DNA from 3 places in the Variovorax sp. 10L426 genome. Region 1 is predicted to be linked to each of the others. Evidence: predicted binding sites of a transcription regulator. Region 1 holds the regulator's gene; each other region holds the start of a gene.
The links. The regulator sigma-54, encoded in region 1, starts transcription at its own class of promoters, with help from an activator protein. The targets are predictions, from matches to a motif close to TGGCANGNAANCTGCTTT.

Region 1 (5,948 bases):
CGCAGCGAGCCCGAGGCCATGCCGGATGCGATCTGCGCGGCCTCGATGGCGATGGTCCCGCTGCCGCAGCAGGGGTCGTACAGGGGTTGCGTCGACACCACGCCCGTCTCGGGGTTCCACCAGCCGCTGGCGGCCAGCATGGCGGCGGCCAGCGTTTCCTTGAGGGGTGCATCACCCTTGTCCTGCCGCCAGCCGCGCTTGAAGAGCGGCTCGCCGGAAGTGTCGATGTAGAGGGTGCACTCGTCGGTCGTCAGGTGCGCGAACACGCGGGTGTCGGGCCACTGGGTCTCGATGCTGGGCCGCACGCCCCCCGCCTTGGCGCGAAAGCGGTCGGCGATCGCGTCCTTGATGCGCAGGGTGGCGAAGTTCAGGCTCTGCAGTGGGCTGTGCTGGGCGGTGGTCTCGATCTTGAAGGTCTGCTTGGGTGTGAACCAGATCTCCCAAGCCACGCCACTCGCGATCGCGTACAAGTCGTTCTCGCTCCGATATGGTGCATGGGCGAGCTCGATCAGCACGCGCTGCGCCAGCCGGCTGTGGAGATTGAGCTTCAGCGCATCGCGCCAATCGGCCCGCACGCGCACGCCGCCGCGCAGCGTCAGCAGGTCCTGACCGACACGGCCAGTCAGCGCGTGGACTTCCTGTGCGAGGAAATCCTCGACGCCAGCGGCGCAGGGAAGAAAAAGCGAAAGATCGTTCACACGCCGATTGTCGCCTTGTCTCGATGCTGCTCTATAGTGGCTCGCAGATGAGCTCCCCGACCGTCCCAGCTCAAACAGAGACTTCGGCAGCCGACCGGTTTGCCGTGCATTGCGAGGTCCTCAGGCTCAGCACTCAGCCGAGCGGACCTGTTCTGCTCGTTCAGTTTCTGCTCGATTGCGGCGTGGCGGCGCTTTTCGCGTGGCAGTACTCGGTGTCGCATGCGGCCATCTGGATCGCCATGATTGCGGCCACCACAGCCTATCGCGGTTTTTTTCCGCAGCGGCTGCCTGACCCGTTGACGCCCGAGAACATCAAGCCGGCCTTGCGCCTGCACACGCTGCGCATCGCGGTGCACGAGGGCGCTCACGGCGCTGCGGGCGTGTTGCTCTTCGACCCGGCCAACGCCACCTCGCAGTTGATGATCGGGCTGGTGGTCATGGCGATGACGCTGTCGTCGGTGTTTTCCGTCTCGTACTACACGCCGGCGATGCAACTGGCGATCACGTTGCTGCTGGCGCCGGTGATCGTCATGGGCATCGGATTCGGCGCCCCGTCCATGATGGTCATGGCGGTGCTCGGCATCGGGCTGCTCGCCATGGTCTGGCGCCTGGTGGGCGAGCGTGCGCGGCAGCTCGAAGAGAACATCGGCCTGCGCCACAACGAAAGTGCGCTGCGCGCGCAGGCGCTGGCGGGCCTGCGCGAATCGCAGGAAGCGCAGGCCGAGCGGCTGCGCTTCTTCTCGGCCGCCAACCATGATCTGCGCCAGCCGGTGATGGCGATGGGCTTGCAAGCTGAGGTCCTGCGCCATCAGCTGGATGCCGGCGAAGACCGGCTGACCGTGCAGAACACCGTCGCCGCGCTATCGCGCGCGCAGCAGGCGCTCGAAGGTCTTACCAATCAATTGCTGGAGATCGGACGCATCGAGGCCGCGGCCGACCCGATCACGCCGGTCGCCGTCGCGCTCGCGCCCTTGCTGAACGAACTGGCGCGCCAAGCCGGCAGCGGCCGCGTGCGTGTGCGATGCCCGCCGGACGTGGTGGTCTGGACGGACGCGGTTGCGCTGCGCCGCATCCTCGGCAACCTTGTCGACAACGCGCTCAAGTTCACGCCCCGGGGGCGCGTGCTGCTGGCATGCCGGCGCCGCCCTGATGCATGGCGCGTCGAAGTGCGCGACGCGGGCGTCGGCATCGCGCCTGAAGCACAGGAGCGCGTGTTCGGCGACTTCGAGCAGATCGGCAACATCGAACGCAACCTGCAGCGTGGCCACGGACTGGGACTCGCCATCGTGCGACGGCTGGCTGCTCGACTCGGCGTTGAGATCACGCTGCGCTCGGCGCCCGGGCGCGGATCGGTGTTCGGCTTCGAATTGCCGGCCGCACCGCTGGGCGCGCCGGTCGTGCCTTCGATGGTCTCGGCTACCGAAGCCGCCGCCCCGGGAACGCTGCGGCAGGGCCTTGGGGTGCTGGTGGTCGAGGACAACACCGTGGTCGCCGACAGCGTTGCGGCGCTGCTGCGCCTCTGGAGGGCGCGCCCGCACGTCTGCATCAGCGCGGCGGACGCATTGGCGTTGCCGAACCTTCCCGCTTTCGAGATCGCGCTGTGCGACATCCGGCTGCCGGGTGAGTTGGATGGCATTGCGCTCGCCAAGGAACTGCAGCGGCGAAGCCCGAACCTGGCGATCGCGCTGATCTCCGCCGACATCGACGACGCAACGCTCGAACTGGCCCGCGAACGCGGCTGGCAGGCGCTGCGCAAACCGGTGCAGCCCGCCGACCTGCGCGCGCTGCTGCTGCGGGCTCAAAGGCGAATCTAGAGCGCCTTGCGGAGATTCGCCGGCGCGATGCGCAAGGCCTCGCGGTATTTCGCGACCGTGCGGCGGGCGCATTCGATCCCCTGCTCCTTGAGCATCTCGGAGATCTGACTGTCGGACAGCGGTTTCTTGAGATCCTCGGCGCTCACGAACTGCTTGATCAACGCCCGCACCGCCGTGCTTGAAGCGTTGCCGCCGGTCTCGGTGCCCAGCGCCGAGCCGAAGAAGTACTTGAGCTCGACGGTGCCGTAGGGCGTCGCCATGTACTTGGCCGTGGTCACGCGGCTGATGGTCGATTCGTGCAGGCCCAGTTCGTCGGCGATTTCGCGCAGCACCAACGGTCGCATCGCGAGTTCGCCGTGTACGAAGAAGCTCTTCTGCCGCTCGACGATGGCGTTGGACACACGCAAGATGGTGTCGAAGCGCTGCTGGATGTTCTTGATGAACCAGCGCGCCTCCTGCAGCCGCTGCGACAGCGCCTGGCTGCCTTCGCCCTTGTGCTGCTTGAGCGCGCTGGCATAGATGTCGTGCACGCGCAGACGCGGCATGACTTCGGGGTTGAGCATGACGCGGAACTTGGTGTTCGTGCCGTTGCCGACGCGCGAAACGATCACGTCCGGAATGACCACGTTGCGTTCGACGTCCACGAAACGGCGACCCGGCTTGGGTTCGAGCCTGGCGATGAGCTGCAGCGCGGCGCGAACCTCGTCCTCATTGCTTCGCGTGAGCGTGACCAGTCGCTTGATATCGCGCCGGGCGAGCAATTCCATCGGCTGCTTGCAGATGGCGATGGCCGTCTTGCGGATTTGCGCTTCCTCTTCGGTCTCGTCCTCGCTCGCCAGGGCGCGCAGTTGAATGGTGAGGCACTCGCCGAGGCTGCGCGCGCCGACGCCGACCGGCTCCAGGCTCTGCAGCAGGCCGAGCGCAACCTGGAAGTGATGCACCAGGTCGTCGAACTGATCGTTGTCGTCTCCAGCAAGGCCGGATGCGAGCGCGGGCAGCGAATCTTCGAGGTAGCCGTCGTCGTTGAGCGATTCGATCAGGAAGCGCAGTGCCGCGCTGTCCGTGTCGCTCAGGCGAAGGCCCAAGGCCTGGCGATGCAGGAAGGACTGGAGCGACTCCTGGCTGCGCGCGAGTTCGGTCGCGTCGGTGCGCTCGTCGTCGCCGAGGTTGTTGGCGCGGGCCGGGGCATCGCCGCCCCATTCGCTGTCGTCGGGCGCAAGATCGACGGTGCCGTCGCCCTCCCAGTCGGGTTCGGAGTCCACGCCTTCGGCGACGGCGACTTCGGCTTCGCCGTTGACGGCGGTGGCGGATTCCGCCGCCGAGCCGGGCGCGCCGGCGACGAAGTCACCATCGACCTCGGCCATCCGGTCGTCATCGCGGACGGGTGCGTCGGCGGCATCGAGACCGAATTCCTCGCGCGCGGCCTCTTCGGCGGTGCGCTCGAGAAACGGGTTGTCGTCGAGCATCTGCTCGACTTCCTGCGAAAGTTCGAGCGTGGAAAGCTGCAGCAGTCGGATCGATTGCTGGAGTTGGGGTGTCAGCGCGAGATGCTGCGATACACGCAGCGAAAGACCCTGCTTCATGGAACGCGATCACATTCTGAAATGCTCGCCGAGGTAGACGCGCCGCACATCGGCGTTGTCGACAATCTCCGAAGGCGTGCCCTGGGCGAGCACATGCCCGTCGCTGATGATGAAAGCGTGATCGCAGATGCCCAGCGTTTCACGGACGTTGTGGTCGGTGATCAGCACACCGATGCCGCGCTCCTTCAGGAAGCTGATGATTCGCTGGATCTCGATCACCGCAATCGGGTCGATGCCCGCGAACGGTTCGTCGAGCAGGATGAAACGCGGCTGCGTGGCGAGGGCGCGGGCGATCTCGACGCGGCGGCGCTCGCCGCCGGACAGGGCCAGGGCCGGGGAATCGCGCAGGTGGTCGACGCGCAGGTCGGCCAGGAGTTCGGCCAGATGCTCCTCGATGCGCCGCTTGCTCAGGGGCGCCGGTCGCCCGTGGGCGTCGGGTTCGTACTGCAACTCGAGCACGGCCCGGACGTTTTCCTCGACCGTGAGCTTGCGAAAGATCGACGCTTCCTGCGGCAGGTAGCTCAGCCCCATGCGCGCGCGCCGGTGGATCGGCATGTGGGCGATCGGCTCGCCGTCGATGGTGATGTCGCCGGCATCGGCGCGAACCAGGCCGACGATCATGTAGAAGGACGTCGTCTTGCCTGCGCCGTTGGGGCCCAGCAGGCCGACGACCTCGCCCTTCTGCACGCCCAGGGACACGTCCTTGACGACCGTGCGGCTGCCGTAACTCTTTTGCAGGCCACGCGCCTCGAGGCGGCTTTCCGCCATGTCCGCGCCTGCGCTCATACCAGCGGTTTCAATCACTCTTTGCTTCTCCGCCCAGCGTGGTGGTGGACCGCAAGCCCTTGCCCTCGGCCGGCTTGGCGGCTGCGGCAGGCGCCGGCTTGGCACCAGGGGCGGCGCCCGGCGCCGCGGCGGTCTTGGGGGTGAGGATGGCCCGGACGCGGCCGCCGGGCTGGCTTGCCACGCCAGCGTTCGGTGGCAGCGACGAGCCATTGACCGTGAAGGTGTCGTTGCTCTGGTCGTAGACGATCAGCGGCCCGCTGCTCTCGTCGCTGACGGTGGCGCCGATCAGCCGACGCATCACCGCCTGGCGGATGAACTTCACGTTGTCGGCGCGGCTGTCGTATTCGATGGTCTCGCCCTGGCCTTCGATCCACTCGTCGGTGCCGGCATCCCGCTTCTGCTTGAAATATGCCAACTTTCCGGGCGCAGCAGTGACGACGCCGTACTGGTAGCCCTCGGGATCCTGCCGCACGTCGATGCGGTCGCCGCGAACGACGATCGTGCCCTTGGTGACCACCACATTGCCGGTGAACACGCTGGTCTGCTTGAGATCGTCGTAGCGCATCGAGTCCGCTTCGATGTTCATGGGCTTGGCGCGGTCGGCCTTTTCGGCCTGCGCGACCGAGGCCATGCCGGTCAGGGCCAGAGCCAGCCACAGAGCGCGACCGGCATGACGAAAGGGAGTGGAGGTGAGGGGCGATTTCATAGAGGCACGAAACTTGCTCTGCGATTGTATGCCCCCGGGGGATGCGGCCTTGCGCGGCCTTGACGAAAAAGCCCGCCAAAGCGGGCCTTTCGGGGGAAGGAAGTCGGGTCGGCCCGACCTTGTCAGCCCTTTCGGGCTTCGGCGACGAGGGAATCCACGACCTGCAGCGCGCGTTCCATGGAACCGGCCGTTTCACCATCGACATACCAGCGCCCGGCCACGCCGAATGCCGGCACGCCGGCCACCTGGAAGTCGCTCGTGAGCTGGCTGGCGCGCTTGGCCTTGCCGACCACGGAGAAGGACTTGAACAGTTCGGCGAACTTCTTGGCGTCCAGGCCCGGCTGCTTCTCGGCCCAGGCCA
Region 2 (5,948 bases), on a different contig from region 1:
CATGTGCGTGCCTGTGTGCAGGGCGAGTTGCCGGAAAGTCCTGCGCAGGCGAACGGCCTCGTTCGCGGCACCGAAGTCGTCTTCGCACCGCGTCGGCTTTGGCTGGACGAGCCCGCCACGCAGCGTCTTGCGGCGCGCCCCGGCTGCCATGACCTGCCGATCGCCGCAACGGCCTTCGAAGCCGGCGATCCCTTGTGCAGCGTGAGTGCGAGCGGTGCGAACGCCGAGCACGTGCGCGAGTTGCTGCAGCGCGGCTGCGAGGCCGTGCATCAATCCCTGGAGATCTCCGCATGACGGACGCAACGGCGACACCACCCCTGGCCGCATGCAAGCTCAGCGTGAACGCGCTCGCCCGACCGCTCGTCGAGCGGCTGCTTGCCAATGCCGATGCGCTCGGCGTGCGAGTGCGCCGCGACGAGGGTGGTCCCTTCATCGTCGACGCGGGCATTGCAGCGGGCGGAAGCGTCGCGGCGGGCCTGCGGGTGGGCGAGATCTGCATGGGCGGCCTCGGCCAGATCGTCCTGCGCCCCGATGGACTGGAAGGCTGGCCCACCTGGATCGAAGTGCACAGCGCGCAACCGGTGCTGGCCTGCCTGGGCAGCCAGTACGCCGGGTGGAGCCTCGCGGCCAGCAAGGAGGAAACGGGGGGCAAGAAGTTCTTCTCGCTCGGTTCCGGCCCGGCGCGCGCGCTGGCGGCCAAGGAAACGCTCTTCGATGAACTCGGCTATCGCGATCATGCGGATGCGGGCGTGCTCGTGATGGAGGTCGACCGGCCGCCGCCGCAGGTGATCATCGACAAGCTGCTGCGCGACTGCCATTTGAGCGCGGAGCGGCTGACCCTGATCCTCACGCCGACGACCAGCCTCGCCGGCACCACGCAGGTGGTGACGCGCGTGCTGGAGGTCGCGCTGCACAAGGCGCACCAGCTGGGCTTCGACCTCGGCAGCATCGTGGGCGGCGCGGGCTCGGCGCCATTGCCGGCGCCCAGCCCCGACGGCGTCGAGGCCATGGGACGCACCAACGACGCGATCCTCTACGGGGGGCGCGTCCACCTCACCGTGCGTGGCGACGATGCAGCGGCGCGTGAGCTTGCCAGGCAGTTGCCCTCGCGCAACTCGAGCGACCACGGTCGTTCGTTCGCCGACATCTTCAAGGCAGCGGAATACGACTTCTACAAGATCGACGGCGCCTTGTTCGCGCCGGCCGAGGTGTGGGTCAGCAATCTCGACAGCGGCCACACCTGGCACGCCGGCGGCCTGGACATGCCGTTGCTGCTCGGCCTGTGGCGGCAGGAGGCGTGATGGCCTTCACGGTGGCCATCATGACGGACGAGACCGGCTGGCACACGCGCCGGCTCCAGGCGGCGCTGCGGGCGCGAGGCTGCGTCGGTCGCTGCGTCGATCTGGCGGACTGCCGGATCGACACGACGGCCGCCTGGCACGGCCTGGTCATCCCCGGCTTCGGTCGCGATCTGCCCGACGCGGCGCTCGTGCGCGGCATCGCGAGCGGAACCTTCGAGCAGGTCACGAAGCGGCTCGGCGTGCTGCATGCGCTGCGCGAACTCGGCGTGCCCGTCTACAACGACGCCCGGGCGATCGAACGCAGCGTCGACAAGTCGATGACCAGTCTGCTGCTGCACGCCGCGCGCATCGCATCGCCGCCGACCTGGGCGACCGAATCGCTCGCACACGCGCAGCGCATCGCGATCCGCGAAGGCGCGGCCGGCCACGCGCTGGTGCTCAAGCCGCTGTTCGGTTCGCAGGGCAAGGGCCTGCAGTTGGTGGGCCAGGTGGATGGCGTTCATCACCCGCTGCCGAATATCGAGGCCACGTACGGATCGCTTGCCTACTTGCAGCGCTTCATTCCGGCGCTGACGACGCCCGGCTTCGATTGGCGGGTGCTGGTGGTCGGAGGCAGGGCGGTCACCGCGATGCGGCGGGTGAGCAGTCACTGGATCCACAACGTCGCGCAGGGCGCGCGCTGCGAACCGGCTGAACTTTCGCCAGAACTCGCTGAACCGGCTGAAGGTGCTGCGCTGGCGCTGGGCATGGACTACGCCGGCGTGGACCTGATGCCGTCGAGGCGCGGCATCCAGGTGATCGAAGTCAACGGCGTCGCCGCCTGGCAGGGCCTGCAGCGCGTGACCCACTTCGACATCGCCCGCAGCATCGTCGACGACCTGCTCGATCGCAAGCTGGCCAGCGCCCGGGCCGGCGCGCGGTCGACGATGCCGCGCCAAGCATGAACACGATCGACCGAGCCAGGGCGTGCTTCCTGCGCGCCTGCGAGCTCGATGTGGCTGTGCGCAAGCCGGGCAACGTCAGCCGCGCATCTGCCGGGCATGGCATGACAGCCGAGAGCTTTATCGCCAGCGCGAAGGCCGCGGCCGGGCCGCTGTTCGAGCCCGGGGCATCGGTGGGCGAGCGGATCGAGGCTGCGGTGGATGCGACATGGGCGGTCGCCGGCTGCAACACCAACCTGGGCATCGTGCTGCTGTGCGCGCCCATCGCACGGGCTGTGGATCTGCGGCCCGACGCCACGGCGCCGACAGCCTTGCGAGAGGCCATCGAATCCGTGCTGGGCGCACTCGACTTGTCCGATGCACAGGCGGCCTTCCGCGCCATCGCCCGCGCCCGCCCGGGCGGCCTGGGCACGGCGCCGGACGAAGACGTCAGGCGCGCGCCCAGTGTCGACCTGCGCGCGGCCATGGCGCTCGCGGCACACCGGGACAGCATCGCGCGCCAGTACCGCGACGGCTACGGCATGCTGTTCGACCTGGGGTTGCCGACGCTCGGAACCGGGTTCTCGCTGATGGCGCCGTCGGCCAACGGCGCGCCGGATGCCGGCACCGTCGCTGCGGTCCAGCGGCTCTATCTGGCGCTGCTGGGCAGCGTTGCCGATTCACACATTGTTCGAATTCATGGCGAGGCGGTGGCACACATTGTCATGACTGCGGCGCAGGGATGGCGGGTGCGCGCGCGCTGCGAGGGGGGGCTCGATGGCGATCCTCAATTCGCAGCCTGGGACGCCTCGCTCAAGGCAGACGGGATCAACCCGGGAACCACGGCCGATTTGACGGTCGCCGCGTTGCTGATCGCGGGTCTGACAGGCTCGCAGTGACTTGCCGTCGCGCAGGCCGGGACGGGTGGCACGGAACGTGATATCTGATGGATTGCGCCGGCCGGCAGGCCGGCGTCCCTTTGGCCCAGAACGCAATCCAGGAGACTAAAAACCATGGCAAAAATTGATCGCATGATGGTCGGCGAGTCACTCGTCGGTGAGGGCAATGAAGTGGCTCACATCGATCTGATCATCGGGCCGCGCGGCAGCCCTGCCGAAACAGCGTTCGCGAATGCACTGACCAACCAGAAGGACGGTTTCACCTGTCTGCTGGCCGTCGTTGCACCGAACCTGCTGACCAAGCCCGCGACCGTGCTCTTCAACAAGGTCACGATCAAGGGCGCCAAGCAGGCCGTGCAGATGTTCGGTCCGGCCCAGCGTGCCGTGGCCATGGCCGTGGCCGACTGTGTCGAAGACGGCACCATCCCTGCCGCCGAAGCCGACAACCTGTTCATCTGCTGCGGCGTCTTCATCCACTGGCTGGCCGACGACGACACGAAGATCCAGGACTACAACTACCAGGCCGTGAAGGAATCGATCCAGCGCGCCGTCGCCGGTTCGCCCACGGCCGCCGAAGTCGTCGCCAAGAAGGGCAGCGTAGCCCACCCATTCGCAGCGCATACTTGACTCGCCCCCAGGTTGCCCGCACTTCGTGTCGGGCGCCCACCCCCTGCCGGGGGCAACACCAGCGGCCCGGCGGAGCCGGTTCCGCGGTGTTTCTGGCATGGCGGCGGGGTTGTCGGTGCTTTATCTAGGTACCATGCCGGCGCCGATCAAACGCAGGACTGCGCCTGCGCGGGAGGGGTGTTCCTTGGGTAGCGGCGCCCGGCGCTCGATCTGCACGCCGACGGCGGCCACATCGCTGAACTTCTTCGGCTTGACGACCTTGACGCGGACCCAGATCGCGCCGAATTCGTGGATCACGATGTCAGCGATCGCTTCGGCAAAGGCCTCGAGCAACTTCAGTTCGTGCTCGGCCAACAGGCGGCGCAGTCGCGCGCAGACGGCCGCGTAGTCGATGGTGTCCGCAATGCGGTCGGTGTCGCAGGCCCGCGAGCGGGCCAGTCCCGCATGCACGTCGATGACCAGAGGCTGTGTGCGGTGCAACTCGCTCTCATGAATGCCAATGACGGTATGGCCGACGAAGCCTTCGATGAAGATCACGTCCATGGCGCTCAGATCCGCCAATGGGGGCTGCGCAACCACGGGCGCGGAACTTGCCGGATGCTGCTCGGAAGTCAAAGTGCTCCTTCGCGTGTGGGGTCCATGCTGTCGCAAAAAGTATCTTTGCGCACTGTGAACTCACGCTGCAAAATGCGGGCCATACAGACAGTGCGTTTCAGGCACCGCGCATCCGGTGGGCCGGTCGCACATGGAGACAATCGATGGCGCTGACTCTTCGAAAGAGCGCGAAGCCGGCAGATCCCCACGCGGATCGTGTGCTGGGCATCGTGCGCGGCGGATTCCAGGACCAGACCACCGACGTGGTGATGCGCTCCTGGATCCGTTGTCTGGACCAGTACCACCTGCGGCCGGACAAGCCGCACGACCCGAACGTGATCGGGCGCGCGCCACTCGAGGAGCGGCGCACGCGTCACGCAGGCGTGATCGAGTGCGCGCGGTACGAGATGACCACGCTCTACCAGCAGCTGGCCGACAGCGAGATCGCAGTGTTGTTGACCGACACCGACGGCGTGATCCTGCACATGGTGGCGTCGCCCGAGTTCGCTGCCGAAGTCGGGCCGCTGGGCTTGCGTGCCGGTGGCGTCTGGAGCGAAACCGAGGCAGGCACCAATGGCATGGGAACCTGCCTGGCTGCGGCCGGCCCGGTGACCGTGTGCCGCGACGATCACTTCTTCACGCAGTTCACGCAGCTCACCTGTTCGGCCGTCCCGGTGTTCGACCCATTGGGCAACATCGTCGCGGCGCTCGACGTGACGAGCCGTTCCAGCCTGATGCAGCAGCATCTGCTGGTCCTGTTGTCCATGACGGCGCGGATGATCGAGAACCGGCTGATCGATCGAGAGTTCCGCAACGCCCATCCGCTGCATTTCCACAGCCGCCCGGAGTTTGTCTACACACTGCACGAAGGCAAGCTCGCGGTGGACGACGACGGGCGCATTCTTGCCGCCAATCGCAGCGCCATGTTCCAACTCGGCTTGCAGACGATGGACCAGATCCGATCGCGACGCATCGAAGACCTGTTCCAGACGTCCCTCGCCGACATGCTGCAGCGAAGCGCCTCGTCATCGTTCCACCCGGTCGTGACCTACGGGACCGACGCGGCGCTGCGTTTCTTCGCGGTGGCGCGACGCCCGGCCTCGGTCGCGGACGCGGTGGCGGCCTCGTTGCCATCTTCGTCATCGTCGTCATCGCCGTCACCGGGCGACTTGTCGATTCCAACGATCTCTCGCGTCAAGGCGCGGCCGACGCCGGTGCTGCGCAGCGTGTCGACCGAGTGCACCTTCGAAGACCCGCGCCTTGCCGAACAACTGGCCATCGGCCGGCGGGTGATCGCCCGCGGTACGCCGGTGCTGGTGTGCGGCGAAACCGGTTCGGGCAAGGAGGTCTTCGCCCACGCGCTGCATGACGGCAGCCCGCGGGCGGGAGGGCCGTTCGTGGCGATCAATTGCGCGAGCCTGCCCGAGGCGCTCATCGAATCCGAGCTCTTCGGCTATTGCGCCGGTGCGTTCACCGGCGCACAGCGCTCCGGGCGCCGCGGCAAGGTCCTGCAGGCGGACGGCGGCACGCTGTTCCTCGACGAAATCGCCGACATGCCGCTCGAACTGCAATCGCGGCTCCTGCGCGTGCTCGACGAGCGTCGTGTC
Region 3 (5,948 bases), on a different contig from region 1:
CTGGCGCCGCTGGTTGTCGTTCTGGCCGTCACGCCGCTGATCGTGGTGGTCTCGCTGCTGATCGTGGCCAGCCTCATGGCGCCCGCCCTCACACACCTGGTGGCAGAGCGCCGGTTTCCGGCGCTTGAACGGAAGAAGGGTGCCTCCTTCATCGGAAGCGTTGCGCGATCACTCGGGCTCACCCTGCTGGCGATGCTCGCCCTCGTGGTCTCGATGCCGCTCTGGCTGATTCCGCCGCTGGTGCTGATCCTTCCGCCGCTCATCTGGGGCTGGCTGACCTATCGCGTGATGAGCTTCGACGCCCTGTCCGAACACGCGACGCCCGAGGAGCGGAAGGCGCTGTTGCGCGCGCATCGAATGCCCTTGCTCGGCATCGGCGTGCTTTGCGGCTACCTCGGTGCCGCACCCAGCATCGTGTGGGCGTCGGGTCTGCTGTTCGCCGCGGCCTTCTTCGTACTCGCGCCGCTGGCGATCTGGATCTACACGCTGGTGTTTGCGTTCTCCGCCCTGTGGTTCGCGCACTATTGTCTCGATGCGCTGGCACGGTTGCGCACGCAACAGGCGGCAGCGGCAATCTCGCCACCCGGGCTCGAAATGGCGGATGCCAACAATGCCGCCGCAAATCAATGGAGTGCACCATGAGCCGATCATTCGGTCTGATCGTCATCGGCGACGAAATCCTCTCCGGCAAGCGCATCGACAAGCACATGCCCAAGGTCGTCGAATTCCTCGGCGCCCGCGGGTTGTCGCTGACGTGGGCGGAGTACGTCGGCGACGTGCCGGTACGCATCACTGCCGCACTGGCGCGCGCCTTCGACTCGGGTGACGTGGTGTTTTCCACCGGCGGCATCGGCGCCACACCCGACGATCACACCCGGCAGTGTGCGGGCGCAGCGCTTGGCGTTCCGTTGGCGCTGCATCCGGAGGCCGAAGTCCTGATCCGCGAACGCATGCAGGACACGGCGCGAGAACAGGGCATCGCCTACGAGCCTGACCGCCCTGACAACGTGCACCGCCTCAACATGGGCGTGTTTCCGTTGGGCTCGAAGATCATCCGCAACCCGTACAACAAGATCCCCGGCTTCAGCGTGGGCGATGTGCACTTCGTGCCGGGCTTCCCGGTGATGGCGTGGCCGATGATCGAGTCGGTGCTCGACGAGCGCTATGCGCATCTGTTCGCGCGAGGGCGTGCGGTCGAGAAATCCGTGATCGTCTACGGCTCCATGGAGGCGACGCTGACCCCTTTGATGGAGTCGATCGAGCGCGAGCATCCGGGCATCAAGGTGTTCAGCCTGCCGAGCGTCGACCATGCCGAGCATGGCCGACACATCGAACTCGGCGTGAAAGGCAATTCGGACAAGATCGACGCCGCCTACGCGCAGTTGCTGGGGGGGTTGAACGCCCTTGGTGCACGCCTTGGCCCTGAATTGGTGCGGTGAACAAGCGCGCACCAATTTGGTTACAACTTGCCTGTTTTTGGGGGCCCACCGCAGTGCCGGAGCCCCCTCGGTGCCAGTGACAATGGCACAAAAACTGCATTCCGGTTTACCCATACTTCCAACCACTATCCAAACCAGGAGAACCTGATGGCAAAGACCGTCGCCGATGTACTCAAACTCGTCAAGGAAAACGAGGTCAAGTTCGTCGACTTTCGCTTCACCGACACCCGCGGCAAGGAACAGCACGTGACCGTGCCGGTTTCCGCGTTCGACGAAGACAAGTTCACATCGGGCCACGCGTTCGATGGTTCGTCGATTGCCGGTTGGAAGGGCATCGAAGCTTCGGACATGCAACTCATGCCCGACCCGAACACGGCCAACATCGACCCCTTCTTCGAAGAAACCACGCTCATCCTGACCTGCGACGTGGTCGATCCTTCCGACGGCAAGCCCTACGAGCGCGATCCGCGTTCGCTCGCCAAGCGCGCCGAGGCCTACATGAAGGCATCGGGCCTGGGCGACACCGCCTACTTCGGACCGGAACCCGAGTTCTTCGTGTTCGACGGCGTGCGCTGGCAGAACGACATGTCCGGCTGCATGGTGAAGATCGACTCCGAAGAAGCTGCCTGGAACACCGGCAAGGAATTCGAGCACGGCAACACCGGCCATCGTCCCGCGGTCAAGGGCGGCTATTTCCCGGTCCCTCCGGTCGACAGCTTCCAGGACATGCGCTCCGAAATGTGCCTGGTGCTCGAGTCGCTCGGCATCCCCGTCGAAGTGCATCACCATGAAGTGGCCAATGCCGGCCAGATGGAACTCGGCACCAAGTTCAGCACGTTGATCCAGCGCGCCGACTGGGTCCAGCTTCAGAAGTATGTCATCCACAACGTCGCACATGCCTACGGCAAGACGGCGACCTTCATGCCCAAGCCGATCGTCGGCGACAACGGCTCCGGCATGCATGTGCACCAGTCGGTCTGGAAGGACGGCAAGAACCTGTTCGCAGGCGACGGCTACGCCGGCCTCAGCGACTTCGCGCTGCACTACATCGGCGGCATCATCAAGCATGCTCGCGCGCTGAACGCCATCACGAACCCCGGCACCAACAGCTACAAGCGCCTGGTCCCCGGCTTCGAAGCACCGGTGAAGCTGGCCTACTCGGCCAAGAACCGCTCGGCATCGATCCGCATTCCGTTCGTGGCCAATCCGAAGGGCCGTCGCGTCGAAGCGCGCTTCCCCGATCCGCTGATGAACCCGTACCTCGGCTTTGCGGCGCTGCTGATGGCCGGTCTCGACGGCGTGGAAAACAAGATCCATCCGGGCGAAGCCGCCAGCAAGGATCTCTACCACCTGCCGCCGGAAGAAGACGCGCTGATCCCGACCGTGTGCCACAGCCTCGACCAGGCCCTGGACTACCTCGACAAGGACCGCGCATTCCTGACCAAGGGCGGCGTGTTCACCGATACATACATCGATGCGTACATCGACCTCAAGATGCAGGAAGTGACGCGCTTCCGCATGGCGACGCACCCCGTCGAATTCGACATGTACTACTCACTCTGAGCCGAGCTCCGGCCAGCGTTAAAAAGGACGGCTTCTGCCGTCCTTTTTCTTTTGGCCTGGGTAGGAACACCAACACGGCGCACCTGTCGAATTGCACGAAAATGCCCGTTTGATGCGCACTACATCCATGACCATGAAGACTCCTTCCGCTTTCCTGCTGGCTGCTCTTGCCGTGGCCGGTCTGAACATGCACGCCCAGGCGCAGGAGCGCGTCTGGCGCTGCGGGAACGAATACACCAACAACGCCACCGTGGCCCAGCAGCGCGGTTGCAAGGTGATGGAGGGCGGCAACGTCACGGTGGTGCAGGGCAATCGCCCGATCGCTTCCGCGGCACCGTCCAGCGCCGCCGCCCGGTCGCCGGCGGGTAGTCCGCGCGTCGACGGCGCCGACCAGCGCGCGCGCGACGGCGAGGCGCGCTCGGTGCTGGAGTCCGAACTCAAGAAGGCACAGGAGCGGCAGGCACAGCTCCTCAAGGACTACAACAACGGCGAGCCCGAGAAGCAGGGCAGCGAATCGCGTAACTACCAGAAGTACCTGGACCGCGTGGCGGATATGAAGGCCGAGATTGCGCGCAACGAGAGCGATATCGCCGGCATCCAACGCGAGATCGAGCGAATCAAATGACACTCCCCCCCAGGCTGCGCGCGCTTCGTGTCGCTTCGCCAACCCCCTGCCGGGGGCAACGCCGACGGCCCGGCGGAGCCGGTTCCGTGGCGTTTCAGGAAGAGACTTCCTGACGTGGCTTTTGGTAAACCGGCGGGGCCTGGCAAGCGCTTTCAGGCCTTTGATCTTCTTTCGACGCTGATTGCCGTGGTTCGCATCGACGGTTCGGTGTTGTTTGCCAACGCAGGTCTCGAGGATGCGCTGGGCACTTCGCGCCGCACGCTTGAAGGTTCGCAGTTCGGCGCGTGTTTTCAGGAGCCCCAGGTGTTGCGCACGGCCATTGAAGGCGCGCGCAGCAATGACTTCGCCACGCTGCGCTATGAGGCGCTGCTGCGTCGCGTCAATCATGAGTTGATGCCGGTGCAGGTGACGCTCGCGCAGAGCGAAAAGGCGGGCGAGTTGATCGTCGAGATGTCACCGCTCGAACAGCAGGTGCGGCAGGATCGCGAAGAGCGCCTGCTCGATCAGGCGCAAGCCAACAAGGAGCTGATCCGCAATCTCGCGCACGAGATCAAGAATCCGCTTGGCGGCATACGGGGCGCGGCGCAACTGCTGCAGATGGAAGTCGAATCGCGCGACCTCATCGAATACACGCAGGTCATCATCCACGAAGCCGATCGCTTGCAGACGCTGGTCGATCGGCTGCTGGCACCTCACCGCCGGCCGCACGTGGTGGGCGACGTCAATATTCACGAGGTGTGCGAGCGCGTTCGTTCGGTGATCCTCGCGGAGTTTCCTCGCGACCTGCACATCGAGCGCGATTTCGACGTGTCGATCCCGGAGTTTCGCGGCGATCGCGAGCAGCTGATCCAGGCGACGCTCAACATCGTTCACAACGCCGCGCAAGCGCTTGCCGAAAGGCGCGCCGCAGGCGATGCGCAGATCACCTTCAAGACCCGCATCGCACGTCAGGTTATCTTCAATAAGCAGTGGTATCGACTGGCACTGGAATTGCATGTCATTGACAATGGACCGGGCGTGCCGGACGCGATCAAGGACCGCATCTTCTACCCGTTGGTGTCGGGCAGGGAAGGCGGGACAGGCTTGGGATTGACGCTTGCGCAAACCTTTGTGCAGCAGCATCACGGCGTGATCGAGTGCGACAGCGTCCCGGGCCGGACCGATTTCAAGATACTGATACCGCTGCCCTAGCAGCCACGCAACAAGGAGCTGCATGAAGCCGATCTGGATAGTGGATGATGATCAATCAATCCGCTTCGTGCTTGAAAAAGCGCTGCTGCGCGAAGACCTGCCGACCCGTAGCTTCACCAACACGCGCGAGGTACTCGCCGCGCTCGAAGCGGCAGCCGACGACGAACTGCAGGGCCCTCAGGTCCTGGTGAGCGACATTCGCATGCCCGGAGGTTCGGGCCTCGATCTTCTCGACAAGATCAAGGCCAAGCACCCCGGCCTTCCGGTCATCATCATGACCGCCTTCTCCGACCTCGACAGCGCCGTTTCGGCCTTTCAAGGCGGTGCCTTCGAATACCTGCCGAAGCCTTTCGATCTACCGCGCGCGGTCGAGCTGATTCGTCGTGCGGTGGACGAAAGCCAGCGCGAGGAAGTGGCCGAGGAGCGCATGGCGGCCACGCCCGAGATGCTCGGCCAGGCACCGGCGATGCAGGATGTCTTCCGCGCGATCGGAAGGCTGTCGCAGAGCAACGTCACAGTGCTGATCACGGGCGAGTCGGGTTCCGGCAAGGAACTCGTCGCGCGTGCGCTGCACAAGCATTCGCCGCGCGCGAACGGTCCCTTTGTCGCGATCAACACGGCGGCGATTCCGAAGGATCTGCTCGAGAGCGAACTCTTCGGCCATGAGCGCGGTGCGTTCACCGGCGCGCAGACCATGCGCCGCGGCCGCTTCGAGCAAGCCGAGGGCGGAACCCTGTTCCTCGACGAGATCGGCGACATGCCCTTCGATTTGCAGACGCGCTTGCTGCGTGTGCTGAGCGACGGGCATTTCTATCGTGTCGGCGGCCACAACTCGGTCAAGGCCAACGTGCGTGTGATTGCCGCGACCCACCAGGATCTGGAGCAGCGCGTCAAGCTGGGCGGGTTCCGCGAAGACTTGTTCCACCGGCTCAACGTGATCCGGCTGCGGTTGCCTGCATTGCGCGAGCGCGGCGAGGACGTGCCGGCGCTCACGCGCCACTTCCTGCAGCAAAGTGCGAAGCAACTGGGCGTCGAGCCCAAGCGCATTTCCGATGCGGCACTTGCCCGCTTGGCGGCTTTCAATTTCCCGGGCAACGTTCGTCAACTCGAAAACATCTGCCATTGGCTGA

Region 2: a site for sigma-54 is predicted at 3,147-3,164, ahead of fae (formaldehyde-activating enzyme). Genes of this name have one in related genera too.
Region 3: a site for sigma-54 is predicted at 1,523-1,540, ahead of glnA (type I glutamate--ammonia ligase). Genes of this name have one in related genera too.

Annotation. Positions count from the first base shown of each region.
Region 1 covers NZ_JBFTJF010000016.1:43,342-49,289, reverse strand. The annotation lists gene AC1DHL_RS22300 (THUMP domain-containing class I SAM-dependent RNA methyltransferase) at 1-698, opposite strand, end outside; gene AC1DHL_RS22295 (sensor histidine kinase) at 746-2,512, shown strand; gene AC1DHL_RS22290 (RNA polymerase factor sigma-54) at 2,509-4,095, opposite strand; gene lptB (LPS export ABC transporter ATP-binding protein) at 4,105-4,881, opposite strand; gene lptA (lipopolysaccharide transport periplasmic protein LptA) at 4,892-5,587, opposite strand; gene AC1DHL_RS22275 (thiol:disulfide interchange protein DsbA/DsbL) at 5,710-5,948, opposite strand, start outside.
Region 2 covers NZ_JBFTJF010000005.1:4,430-10,377, forward strand. The annotation lists gene AC1DHL_RS08510 (ATP-grasp domain-containing protein) at 1-294, shown strand, start outside; gene mch (methenyltetrahydromethanopterin cyclohydrolase) at 291-1,301, shown strand; gene AC1DHL_RS08520 (ATP-grasp domain-containing protein) at 1,301-2,245, shown strand; gene AC1DHL_RS08525 (triphosphoribosyl-dephospho-CoA synthase) at 2,242-3,120, shown strand; gene fae (formaldehyde-activating enzyme) at 3,235-3,747, shown strand; gene AC1DHL_RS08535 (dihydroneopterin aldolase) at 3,868-4,290, opposite strand; gene AC1DHL_RS08540 (sigma-54-dependent Fis family transcriptional regulator) at 4,506-5,948, shown strand, end outside.
Region 3 covers NZ_JBFTJF010000009.1:63,917-69,864, reverse strand. The annotation lists gene AC1DHL_RS14770 (EI24 domain-containing protein) at 1-642, shown strand, start outside; gene AC1DHL_RS14765 (competence/damage-inducible protein A) at 639-1,439, shown strand; gene glnA (type I glutamate--ammonia ligase) at 1,587-3,002, shown strand; gene AC1DHL_RS14755 (hypothetical protein) at 3,136-3,627, shown strand; gene glnL (nitrogen regulation protein NR(II)) at 3,742-4,818, shown strand; gene ntrC (nitrogen regulation protein NR(I)) at 4,841-5,948, shown strand, end outside.